One region of the Pantoea allii genome, then DNA from elsewhere that is predicted to be linked to it. Evidence: predicted binding sites of a transcription regulator. Region 1 holds the regulator's gene; each other region holds the start of a gene.
The links. The regulator PurR, encoded in region 1, represses purine synthesis genes. The targets are predictions, from matches to a motif close to CANGCAAACGTTTGCNTG.
Positions count from the first base shown of each region.

Region 2: the regulator PurR is predicted to act here: its motif matches at 2,474-2,491, upstream of guaD (guanine deaminase).
Region 3: the regulator PurR is predicted to act here: its motif matches at 2,571-2,588, upstream of cvpA (colicin V production protein).

Region 1 covers NZ_CP125958.1:2,655,765-2,659,996, reverse strand. The annotation lists gene punC (purine nucleoside transporter PunC) at 1-297, opposite strand, end outside; gene punR (DNA-binding transcriptional activator PunR) at 404-1,309, shown strand; gene purR (HTH-type transcriptional repressor PurR) at 1,306-2,331, opposite strand; gene QNH99_RS12535 (YnhF family membrane protein) at 2,612-2,701, shown strand; gene QNH99_RS12530 (C40 family peptidase) at 2,751-3,572, opposite strand; gene QNH99_RS12525 (Grx4 family monothiol glutaredoxin) at 3,938-4,232, shown strand, end outside.
Region 2 covers NZ_CP125958.1:2,362,856-2,367,087, reverse strand. The annotation lists gene xdhA (xanthine dehydrogenase small subunit) at 1-960, opposite strand, end outside; gene guaD (guanine deaminase) at 957-2,285, opposite strand; gene ydfG (bifunctional NADP-dependent 3-hydroxy acid dehydrogenase/3-hydroxypropionate dehydrogenase YdfG) at 2,669-3,415, shown strand; gene QNH99_RS11170 (YnfA family protein) at 3,444-3,770, opposite strand; gene QNH99_RS11165 (DUF1283 family protein) at 3,904-4,227, shown strand.
Region 3 covers NZ_CP125958.1:1,536,529-1,540,760, reverse strand. The annotation lists gene QNH99_RS07535 (UbiX family flavin prenyltransferase) at 1-365, opposite strand, end outside; gene purF (amidophosphoribosyltransferase) at 467-1,984, opposite strand; gene cvpA (colicin V production protein) at 2,022-2,507, opposite strand; gene dedD (cell division protein DedD) at 2,772-3,563, opposite strand; gene folC (bifunctional tetrahydrofolate synthase/dihydrofolate synthase) at 3,553-4,232, opposite strand, start outside.

The DNA.
Region 1 (4,232 bases):
CACCAGCATCAGCACCACATCCTCCACCCACAGCATCCCTGCGCAACCCAGGGCAAACAAGCTCAGACCGGCAAGCAATACCGGCTTACGCCCAATACGGTCAGACAGCGGGCCCCATACCAGTTGACCGCAGGCAAAACCCGCCAGAAACAGGCTCATGCTGGCGCTGATCATACCCGCTGAGGTGTTGAAACTTTGCTGCATAGCCCCGAAGGCAGGCAGATACATGTCGGTCGCCAGAAAGCCCAGCATACTGAGCACGGCAAGATAGGGAATGAATCCTTTTGAAGCTGACATCTGATTCTCTTTTTTGCAGGATAAACGCGGGGAGTGTAAAAGCTGTACTTCATGCTGTGAAACGGTAAAATTTGCCTGTTGCTGTTAAAAAATTTGAAGGCAGAATATGTGGTCTGAATATGCGCTTGAAGTGGTCGATGCTGTCGCGCGCGGTGGCAGTTTCAGTGCCGCCGCACAGGAGTTGCACCGTGTGCCTTCTGCTATCAGCTATACCGTCCGTCAGCTTGAAACCTGGCTGGCCGTGCCGCTGTTTGAACGTCAGCACCGTGAGGTGGTTTTAACCCCTGCGGGAGAACATTTTGTGCGCGAAGGGCGCAGCGTCATCAAAAAAATGGATGCCACCCGGCGACAGTGTCAGCAGTTAGCCAATGGCTGGCGTGGTCAGATAGGCATAGCCGTGGACTGTATTGTCAAACCGCAGCGGACCCGGCAATTTGTCAGGGATTTCTATCGCCACTTTCCCGATATGGAGCTGCACATCAGTTATGAAGTGTTTAACGGTGTCTGGGATGCGTTGGCAGACGGACGGGTTGATGTGGCGATAGGGGCAACGCAGGCTATTCCGGTGGGCGGTCGGTTTGCGTTTCGCGATATGGGCACCCTGAACTGGCGCTGTATTGTCGCGCGACAGCATCCGTTAACCCAGGTGAGCAGACTGGATGATGATGCGTTGCGCAACTGGCCGTCGCTGGTGCTGGAAGACACCTCGCGTGCTTTACCGCGCCGCATGACCTGGGCGCTGGATAATCAACGTCGGCTGGTGGTGCCTGAATGGCAGACCGGGCTGGACTGCGTCCGTGCCGGACTCTGCGTGGCGATGGTGCCCGGGCATTTAGCCCGTCCGCTGCTGGATAGCGGCGAGGTGAGCGAACTTGCCTTGCCTCAGGCTTTTCCTGAAAGCCCTTGCTGCGTCAGCTGGGCGGAAGATCGCGCATCACCGGCATTGGGCTGGCTTCTCAATTACCTGGGTGATGCGCAAACGCTAAATCAGGAGTGGTTAAGCGAGGATTAACGACGGTAATCGCGGTAAGGGCCATAGCCCACAGAGCGTCGCTCAATCAGCGTCGGGTGGACTTCGATAGTTTGTGACTCTTCGCGCTTGCTGGTGATGCGGTCCAGCAGCATCTCCAGCGCTTTCTCGCCTAACTGCGCTTTGGGCTGATGTACGGTTGTCAGTGCGGGCGTGAAGTAGCGCGCATTGCGCACGTTGTCGTAACCAATCACCGAAATATCCTGGGGAACGCGCAGGCCCATTTCATCTGCCGCACAGATAGCGCCCATGGCCATAATATCGCCTCCGCAGAAGACGGCACTGGGCCGTTGTTTTTGCGACAGGATTTGCTGCATAGCCTGATAACCGGATTCTGGTTCAAAGTCACCCTGCACAATCCATTCTGAGCGGGGCTGAATACCAGCTTCTTCCAGCGCCTTAAGGAAACCCGCATGACGACCGCCGCCGGTATTACGCTCCATCTGCCCCGGAATCGCGCCAATGTCACGATGCCCGCGCTCAATCAAATAGCGACCGGCCAGGTAGCCGCCCTGAAAAGCGTTATCCAGTACGGTATCGGTAAAGTCGGCACGTGATTCGCCCCAGTCCATGACCACCATAGGAATATTGCGGTTGGCTTCCAGCATTTGCAGCAAATCATCCGGATACTCCGAACACATCACCAGCAGCCCATCAACGCGTTTTTGCGCCATCATCGACAGATAGGCGCGCTGTTTTTGCAGGTCGTTATGCGCGTTACCCAGAATCAGGGTATAGCCTTTTTCAAAGCAGTGATTCTCAACGGCTTCGATAATTTCGGCGAAGTAGGGCGCTTCGCTGGACGTCGCTAACAAGCCCAGCGTTTTGGTGTGATTCACCTTCAGGCTGCGTGCCACGGCGCTTGGCGAATAATGTAATTCCCGAATCGCTTCCCATACTGCTTCGCGAGTATTTTCCGCAACAAAGCGGGTTTTATTAATCACGTGAGAAACGGTTGTGGTGGATACACCTGCGCGTTTCGCCACATCTTTAATTGTTGCCATGAAAATCAAACTCCCGGGCTTACCTAACATGTTGATAAGCATGTTGTTAAACGTTTGCGTCAGCGGACGGTTATTTCTGCAAAAAAAGCGTTTTTCTGGCCGGTAATGGGATATCGGGGCAGGAAATAACGTCTGAAAAAAGTGCTGGTGCAACCGATGTTGCGCGCTGTTGCGCAACAAAGGGGGGATTCTAACAAGGCTGCACGGATAAAACGAGATTTTTACCCGCGCGTATGGGAAAATCCCTTAACCCTACAAAAAGCATGGCTAAGGAGTTGTGATGAGTACCGATTTGAAACTGTCATTAATGACAACGGCAGCAGCACTGTTGATGATTATCGCGTTTAGCTTTACCGCTATTCTGAACTAATAAAAAAGCCGGGAAGGTTTCCCTTTCCCGGCTTTTTAAATAATGACGTTTAGCGAACGGTTTTTGGCGTCATAACCCGACGCGCACCAATGTAGTGGCGCTGCCAATAATCTTCGCTTAACGCACTGATTTGAATATCTTTACCGGTACGCGGTGACTGAATAAATTTACCGTTGCCCAGGTAAACCCCAACGTGATCGGCGGTGCCTCGTCCATTAATGCGGAAGAACACCAGATCGCCTTTCTCCAGCGCTTCACGATTCACCGGCGCAGCATCACGCAGATGGTACATTTCGTTAGCGGTACGTGGGATTTTAAACTTCACGACATCTTTGTACGCGTACCAGACCAGGCCGCTGCAATCAAAACCGGTATGGGGTGATTTACCGCCCCACTGATAGCGCTTACCCAGTTGGCCCATCAGCTTCGCCATCGCGGTTTCACGCGCTTTTTGATAACGCTGGCGGTGTGCACTGCTCATTTTGATGGTGCCGGTTTCTTTGCTGTCGGCACTGGCCACTTTCACCGCACGTTGATGACCGTAACGTTTTTTACTGGTGGCGTTGGCCGCGACTTTCTTCGTTAGCGCCTTACGTGAACTCGCTGTTTTGGTGAGGGTTTTATGAGAGTGAACCGTGTGAGTGGCATTTTTACTGGTTTTAAGTGTTTTACTGGCTTTTTGCACTGTAGAGGGACGGCTCTTTTTCGCCGAGGCTTTAACCGTGCGTCGTTTGCGCCGCTCATCTTCGCGCGCACTTTTTTTCTCTACCTTATGCAAGCTGGCCTTAACCGGCGCCTGCGGTGATGCCGCGGCGACATTAAAGAACAGTTGCGCAAAAGCCAGAATAAGAAGCGTAATAATTGAACGCATAGTCCGTTTACTGGTTAAGCTGTCAGATCCAACAGGTGTCTGACAAGGGTAAGAAAAATCTGATCAAGGATCAGTGCCGAAGACATTCTAGTCCAGTTTTTTTTAAAACAGTAAGTCCTTTTTTTATTAATTAATGACTTGGGTAAAAATCAGGCATAAATAAGCAATTTCAGTAGCTTAAGTCAGCAAAATTATTGCAAATTATTAATGAGTTCATTCCGGCTATCATTCTTGTCCCGGGAGTAAACCCCCAGCAGACTTAACAAACATGGCGATTTACCCCTGGCCGGCACAAAATCTCGTTTTCAGTCCTGGAGGGAAGTCGCTACAATAAAGAAACACGAAGTGACGAATTAAGGAAGGCAATAATGAGTACTGTAGAAAAAATTCAGCGCCAGATCGCAGAAAACCCGATCCTGCTGTACATGAAAGGTTCGCCGAAACTGCCAAGCTGCGGTTTCTCTGCTCAGGCGGTTCAGGCGCTGTCTGCCTGTGGTGAGCGCTTCGCTTACGTGGATATTCTGCAGAACCCGGATATTCGCGCAGAGCTGCCAAAATTTGCCAACTGGCCAACCTTTCCGCAGTTGTGGGTGGATGGTGAACTGGTCGGCGGCTGCGACATTATTGTTGAGATGTTCCAGCGCGGCGAACTGCAGCCGC
Region 2 (4,232 bases), 290 kb from region 1:
AAGCAAGGAAGCATTTAACGCCAGCAGCGTAGGTGAAGCATCGCCAATCGGGGAGGCATTCGCAAGATTACCGCCCAGCGTGCCGAGCTGACGAATTTGCAGTGAGGCAAAACGCGTCAGCATCTCGGTCAAACCCGGTATGCGCGTCGCCATAAAATCGGCGATTTTTTCCAGCGAGGCCGCGGCTCCCAGCCGATAATACGCGTCATCCTCATGGCACACTTTCAGCGCATCAACCTGTCCTAGCGCAATCATCAACGGAATGCTCTGATAACGCTGGGTGATCAGCAGGCTGAGATCGGTGCCCCCTGCCAGCAACGCGGCGTCGGGCTGCGCCGCGTAGAGCGTGGCGAGCTGTTCAACGGTTTTGGGGATATAGCAGTAGCGGCCTTTGTCCTGCACCACCTGGACTTCCTGGCTATTCAGCGCGGTCAGGCGCTCAACTACCTTCTCTTCCTGCCGATCAAAGCGGTCAGGCTGCGGCTGCGTCACCACCTGCTCGGCGGCCGCCATGATGGAACGATAGCCGGTGCAGCGGCAGAGGTTACCGGCCAGCGCGTGCTCTGCCTGTTGACGATCCCAGCCATGATTGTTTTTCTGCAAACTGAACAACGACATCACAAAACCCGGTGTGCAGAAGCCACACTGTGAACCGTGGCAGTCCACCATGGCCTGCTGAGCGGGATGCAGGGTTTTGCCCTGACGTAAATCTTCAACCGTAATAAGCTGTTTGCCCTGTAATCCACTCACCAGCATCAGGCAGCTGTTAACGGTCTGATACTGTAATTTTCCGTCTACCACACTGCCCAGCGTCACGCTGCAGGCACCACAATCACCCGAAGCACAGCCTTCTTTGGTTCCACAGCGGCGCTTGTGGGTGCGCAGATAAGACAGCACCGTCAGATTAGGATCGATCTGTTCTTCGGTAATCGGTAAATCGTTAAGCAGGAACTGAATCATGCGGCATTCTCCCTTGTGGCGGATTGCCAGACTGGCTGACCGTTAACCCAGGTCTGAACGATGTTTCTGTCATCGCCCAGGGTCATCAGCACAAACAGTTTCTCCCAGATATCCTTGCAGTTACTCATGCGCAGCTTTTGCAACGGGGAAACGGCCATATCCAGCACGACAAAATCGGCTTCTTTACCTGGTAAAAAATTACCAATGTGCTGGTCAAGATCCAGGGCATGAGCACCGCCCAGCGTGGCATGATAAAAGGCTTCTGCCGCACTCAGCCTGTATTGTTGCAGCTGGCCGACCTTGTAGGCTTCCCCCAGCGTTTGCAACATATTAAAGGTGGTTCCCGCCCCCACATCGGTGCCCATGCCGACGTTAATGCCCTGCTGCCAGCTGCGTTTGATATTAAACAGGCCGCTTCCCAGAAACAGGTTTGAGGTCGGACAAAAGGCAATGGCGGAATCGGTATCATGCAGGCACTGCCATTCATGATTTTCCAGATGCAGGCAGTGTGCAAACACGCTGCGACGACCGGTCAGCTGGTATTGGTGGTAAACGTCGAGATAGCCATTGTGATCGGGGAACAGCGCTCTCACCCAGGCCACCTCCTGCGGGTTTTCGCTGAGGTGCGTATGGAGCCAGACATCAGGATAGGCCGTACGAAGCGTCTGCACTTTTTCCAGCAAGGCGGGCGAAGACGTGGGCGCAAAACGCGGCGTCAGGGCATAGCCCAGGCGGCCCCGCTGGTGCCAGCGTTCAATCAGCGCACGGGTTTGCTGATAGCTTTCTTCCGGCGTTTCGACGAGGTAATCGGGCGCATTGCGATCCATCATCACTTTTCCGGCAATGATGCGCATATTCAGCGCTTCAGCCGCGCTGAATAAAGCCTCTACCGACTGAGGATGAACCGTGCCAAAAATCAACGCACTGGTGGTGCCGTTGGCCAGCAACTGGTGAAGAAAAAACGCCGACATTTGCGCGGCATGTTCCGGGCAGCGGTACTGGCCTTCTACCGGGAACGTATACTGATTCAGCCATTCGAGAAGCTGTTCACCAAAGGCACCGATCATTTCCGTTTGGGGATAGTGGATATGGCAGTCGACAAAACCCGGCATGATCAACTTACCGCGCAAATCGATGACGGCGTCTGGACGCAGGCTGTCGCTCACCTCATGCCAGTCATGCAGCGCCACAACGCGGCCCTCACGTAAAATGAGCAGGCCATCGTCGATATAACGCGCCTGGGCTAAAATAGCCTCAGGATCTTTTGCCACGTCGACGAAATCGAAAAAACTGGCGCGAATCGCTGTGTCCGGGCTTGTAAACATAGGGTTTCCTCTTACCGGACGCGTCATCTCGTCGTCCTGTTCCTTTAACACTCTCTATAGGTAATACATTGCAAGAGTCGTGCCAGCAGCAGTTTAATTAAAATCCTTTATTTTCATAAAGATAGATGGATTTATTTGTTGCGCAACATTTACGCTGACAAATTCTCCACGCAACCGATTGCTCACTCAAGGCAATCGGTTGCTAAGCCATCTGCCGCCTGAATGCTTCCCCGGCAGCGTCGGGCACTGCACGGTTTTAGTGCAGCCTGCGCTAAAACAGCGCAACGTCGCGGTCATCATTGCCTCAGAATTCAACGGGCATACGCAAAACTGACATGCTAAGGTGATGCAAACACCACGAAACGGGATAAGGGAAAAGCGAGATGATTATATTTGTTACGGGGGCCACCGCAGGATTTGGCCAAAGCATTACCCGCCGGTTCATCGAAACCGGTCATAAGGTCATCGCCAGTGGACGTCGAGCAGAACGGCTGAAGGCGCTAAAAGCGGAATTGGGCGACAATCTGTATACCGTTCAGTTAGATGTGCGTAACCGGGCATCCATTGAAGAAGCCATCACGCAGTTGCCTGATGCGTGGCGTCATATTGATGTTCTGGTGAATAACGCTGGCCTGGCGCTGGGCATCGAACCGGCGCACCGGGCAGATGTGAATGACTGGGAAAATATGATCGACACCAATACCAAAGGGCTGGTCTATATGACGCGCGCCGTCTTGCCTGCCATGGTAGAGCGTAACGTCGGCCACATTATTAATATTGGTTCCATTGCCGGCAGCTGGCCTTATGCCGGGGGCAATGTCTATGGGGCAACCAAGGCTTTTGTGCGCCAGTTCAGCCTCAACTTACGTACCGACTTGCACGGCACGGCACTGCGCGTGACCGATATTGAGCCGGGCCTGGTCGGCGGTACCGAGTTTTCCAACGTGCGCTTTAAAGGCGACGATGACAAGGCCGATCGGGTTTACGAAGGCGCGACAGCCCTGACGCCGGAAGATGTCACCGAAGCCGTTTACTGGGTGGCGACACTGCCGAAGCACGTCAACATTAACACTCTGGAAATGATGCCTGTCAGTCAGACCCTGGCGGGACTGAAAGTCCACAAACCCTGATCGCAGCGCCAGCCACCCGGGCTGGCGTTTACGCTTTGCCCCAGCCCACCACGATAATTACCATGCCGCTCAGAGCAATCAGTGCGCCACTCCAGTCCCATACACTCAGCCTGACCCCGTCGACCACGCGCAGCCACAGCAACGCCGTCAGCACATAAACGCCGCCGTAAGCCGCATAAACACGTCCGCTGGCGGCAGGATGTAAGGTGAGCAACCAGACAAACAGCGCCAGGCTTAATGCGGCAGGAAATAACAACCAGACAGAGGCGCCCTTCTTCAACCAGAGCCACGGCAGAAAACAGCCAATAATTTCCGCCAGTGCGGTTATAAAAAACAGGAAGGTGGTTTTGAGCAGCACGATAATCTCTCTGACAGGTAAACAACATGCACACAACTGGTGAGCAAGTAATCGTCAATGGTATACTATCCTCATTTGATGCAATAGTTTTACCCATAGGTAAAAGCAGAGTTAATCGAAGGATATTACGATGAAAAAATTGGTTCCGGTTCTGATGGTGGCCCTGCTTTCTGCGACCGCCCTGTCTGTGAGTGCAGCTACCGATCACCTGATTATTGAAAACGGCAGCAGCGCGCTGAATAACGAAGCGGCACGCCAGAGTAAAGAGCAGTGGAATGATACGCATATGCTGCGTAATAAAGTGAACAATCGGGTGGAAAAAGAGTTCGATAAGGCCGATCGCGCCTTCGACACACGGGATAAGTGCGAACAAAGTGCTAACCTGAATGCTTACTGGGAACCGAACACGCTGCGCTGTTTAGATCGCCGCACAGGCCGCCCGGTATTGCCGTAAATTTC
Region 3 (4,232 bases), 1.1 Mb from region 1:
ACGCACAGTACCAGCTTGCGCTGCTCTTTCAGCACCACATCCGCTGCACGTGTCAGCAGCGAGTCGCTGTAGCTATGCACAATACCGGACAGGGTTTTCATCGAGCAGGGCAGAATCACCATTCCCAGCGTTTTAAACGACCCGGAGGAGATGCTGGCGGCAATATCGCGCACATCGTGAACCACATCGGCCAGCGCCTGGACGTCCCGCAGGCTGTAGTCGCTTTCCAGGCTCAGCGTCTGACGTGCTGCCTGACTGATGATCAGGTGCGTTTCCACATCGCTGACCTGCTGCAAAACCTGCAACAGCCGGATGCCAAATATCACGCCGCTTGCGCCAGAAATACCAATAATGAGTCGTTTCATCGTTCAACCTTGCAGTGGCAAAGCGCACCATAATAGCGCAGACCGGCAGAAAACACAGAGGGCGGGATAAGTCCCGCCCTCTTATTTGCATTCAGGTTAGCTTAGCCTTCGTTATGCAGCTCAAGATTTTCCACTTCATTTTGACGGGCAATAGCTTTTGCGTCGTCATTACGCAGGGATTCCAGATATTCAAGATAGCCCTGATCGACGTCTTTCGTCACATAAATACCGTTGAAGACGGAACACTCGAACTGAACGATATCCGGGTTTTCTTCCCGTACGGCTTCGATAAGGTCATCAAGGTCCTGGAAAATCAGCGCATCTGCTTTGATGATCTGGCGAATCTCTTCCACTTCACGACCGTGGGCAATCAGCTCGGTCGCGCTTGGCATATCGATGCCATAGACATTGGGAAAACGCACTTCCGGTGCGGCAGACGCAAGATAAACCTTTTTCGCGCCCGCTTCACGAGCCATCTCGATAATCTGCTCAGAGGTGGTGCCGCGCACGATAGAGTCATCAATCAGCAGGACGTTTTTATCGCGGAACTCGGCACGGTTAGCGTTGAGCTTGCGGCGAACCGCGCTGCGGCGCAGTTGCTGACCCGGCATGATAAAGGTACGGCCGACGTAGCGGTTTTTAACAAAGCCCTGACGGTAAGGCTTATCAAGGATTCTCGCGATTTCCAGTGCGGTATCCATTGAGGTTTCCGGAATCGGAATCACCACGTCGATATCCAGATCTTCCCACTCGCGGGCAATCTTCTGGCCCAGCTTGGTGCCCATACGGACGCGAGCGCTGTAGACCGAAATCTTATCCAGGAATGAGTCCGGACGGGCAAAATAGACGTATTCGAACAGGCAAGGATTGTTTTTAGGGTTTTCGGCGCACTGACGGGTAGAAAGCTGTCCCTGCTCAGTGATATAGACCGCTTCACCCGGTGCAACGTCACGGATGAATTCAAAACCCAGGGTGTCCAGCGCCACACTTTCAGACGCCACCATGTACTCGGTACGGCCATCGGCAATGACGCGTTTGCCCAGCACCAGCGGACGAATGCCGTTAGGATCGCGGAAGGCCACCATGCCGTGACCGATAATCATCGCCACCACGGCATACGCGCCACGAACCTGCTGGTGCACCGCCGCAATGGCGGCGAAAACGTTGTCGGCTTCCAGCGGATAGTGCTGAAAACGATCCAGTTCCTGAGCAAATATATTCAGCAGAATTTCAGAATCTGAGGTGGTGTTCACATGACGGCGACCCTTTTCGAACAGGCGCTTACGCAGCTCATGTGCATTGGTCAGGTTGCCGTTATGGGCAAGAGAAATACCGTACGGCGAGTTGACGTAGAACGGCTGTGCTTCAGAAGCGCTGGAGCTGCCCGCGGTAGGATAGCGTGCGTGACCAATCCCCATGTTGCCTTGCAAACGTTGCATATGACGCGCTTCGAAGACGTCGCTGACCAGACCATTCGCCTTACGCAGGCGAAAGCAGTTCAGCGCATCGATGGTACAAATGCCTGCGGCATCCTGCCCACGGTGCTGGAGCACCGTTAACGCGTCATAGATCGACTGGTTGACCGGCATGAAACCGGTGATACCGACAATACCGCACATGTTGTCATTTCCTCATTAAGCCGTACGCCCGGTGGCCTCACCGGGGCAAAAAACTCGACGTGCTTTTCAGGTAGTCAAAAAACCACCTGATTATAGAACTGAACTCGGGAATAAGTTGAGACTGCTGCCAGTCCGGGCTCTTCGAAAAGCCCGTGAATGTATCAAGGAAGAACAGCAAAGCGGCCACGATGAGCACACCACGCAACGCCCCGAAACAAACGCCTAATACCCGATCGGTTCCCGACAGGCCGGTTTTCTCAACCAGCGAGCCGATAACGTAGTTCACGATTGCCCCCACAATCAGGGTCGCGATGAACAGCACCGCAATCGCGATTCCGTTACGAACCAGTTCGTCGTCAAAACCTGTGAACCAGACTGCAAGGTAGGCATAGTAATGACTGGCGACAAAAAACGCGCATCCCCAGGTAACAAGAGATAAGGCTTCGCGGACAAACCCTCGAACCAGGCTGACCAAAGCCGAAAAACCAACTACCGCAATAATGACGTAATCAATCCAGATCATGAACTCTTCCAGCGCCAGTGCCATTGCACCCCTGCTTCCAGTTCGGGGCGCATTCTAACAGAAAAAGAAAACGTTTGCGTAGGGGTTTTCAGGTTCTGCATCCATAAAAAAGGCGATGAAAAAATCCCTCTTCGCCTGTGTCATTATTAACCCATTAACAGGTTGAAAAGTGGTCGCTATTCACGCCTGAGCCGCACCCGGCGTCCCCGTTCCCGCGGCGAAAGGCGCTGCCTGTTAATCTTATCGGCAGCACCAATCAGCGGTTTAACGTGCGCTGTAAGATTTTACGACGCCGCTTAAGCCCGACACGTTTTTCAGCTCAGCTACCGCCGCCTGCATTTTGGCTTTTGAAGCGTCCGGCCCAACATAAATACGGGTGATTTGTCCCTGTACCGGCGTGGACGGCACCGTATAAGCCCGGTAGCCCGACAAGCGCAACTTCGCGACGATTTCATTGACCTTACTGGCATTTTTCAGCGCACCCAACTGCACGACATAGGCCTGACCGGCAGGCTGACTCTCTTTAGGCTGCTCTGCTGGAGCGGGCTTTTCCGCAGGCTGCGATTGTTCGGCCGGTTTGGTTTTTTCAACCGGCTTAGCCTGTTCAACCGGCCGGGGTTTTTCCACCGGTTTGCTCTGCGGCGGCTCTGCCGATTTCGGTTTAGCCTGTTCAACCTGTTTTGGTCGGGTTGGCTCCACCGGTTTGGCTTTCGGGGTGGTCGTGGCCGTCGATGAATGTACCGGCGGCGGCGATACCACGCTCGGCTCGCTGCTGTGCTCTGGCTGACTGCTGCCCTCGGTGGCGTCAGCGTCATCCGCATCAGGATGGCTGACCGCACTGCCCGCGCCCGCAGGCGGCTGCGCAGGAAGCGACTGCGTCACCGGCGGCACCATTTCGCTGTCCTGCTGATCATCGGGTTTGGGCACCAGAGGGATCGCGGCAAACTCTTCTTTGTAATGCTTTTTCTTACCATCCAGCAGCCCCGGCAATACGATTACGCCGACGGCTACCAGAATAACGGTACCGACTAAACGGTTTTGAAACTTACTCGCCACGTCCTTTCTCCGTTTCAATCGATTCCATGACCTGCGCGACCGTCAGGAAAGAGCCGCAGACCAGAATGATATCCTGCGGTTCCGCCTGCTGGCGCGCCTGTTGCCAGGCCTGTTCAACATCCGCGAACGCCTGAGCGGAGGTCACGTGCGCCATGAGTTGTTCCGCGCTGGCACCGCGAGGGCCATCAAGCGGCGCGCAATACCAGTTGTCCACCTGAGGTGACAGCGCCGCCAGCGTGCCAGCAATATCTTTATCATGCAGCATGCCAACGACCGCATGTACCCGACCTGCCTGCGGCAGCGCCGCAAGTCGCGAGGCCAGATAGGCTGCGGCGTGGGGATTATGGGCAACATCCAAAATTACGCGAGGTGATTCGCTGATCGTCTGGAAACGGCCGGGCAAAATCGCCAGCGGCAGATGCGCACGGATCAGCGCCTCGCTGACCTTCAGCCCTGAAGCGCGAAGCGCCACCAGGGCGGTAGCCGCGTTAGGCAACGGCACCTGAGGCAGAGGCAAATCACTCAGCTCGCCTTGCGCATCGCGCAATGACCAGCTTTCTGCCTGCTGCCGGTACTGCCAGTCGCGCCCGTGCTGCATTAACACCGCGCCTTTTTCACGGGCGACTTCAGCAATGGTGGCGGGCATATCCGGTTCACCGACGACCGCCG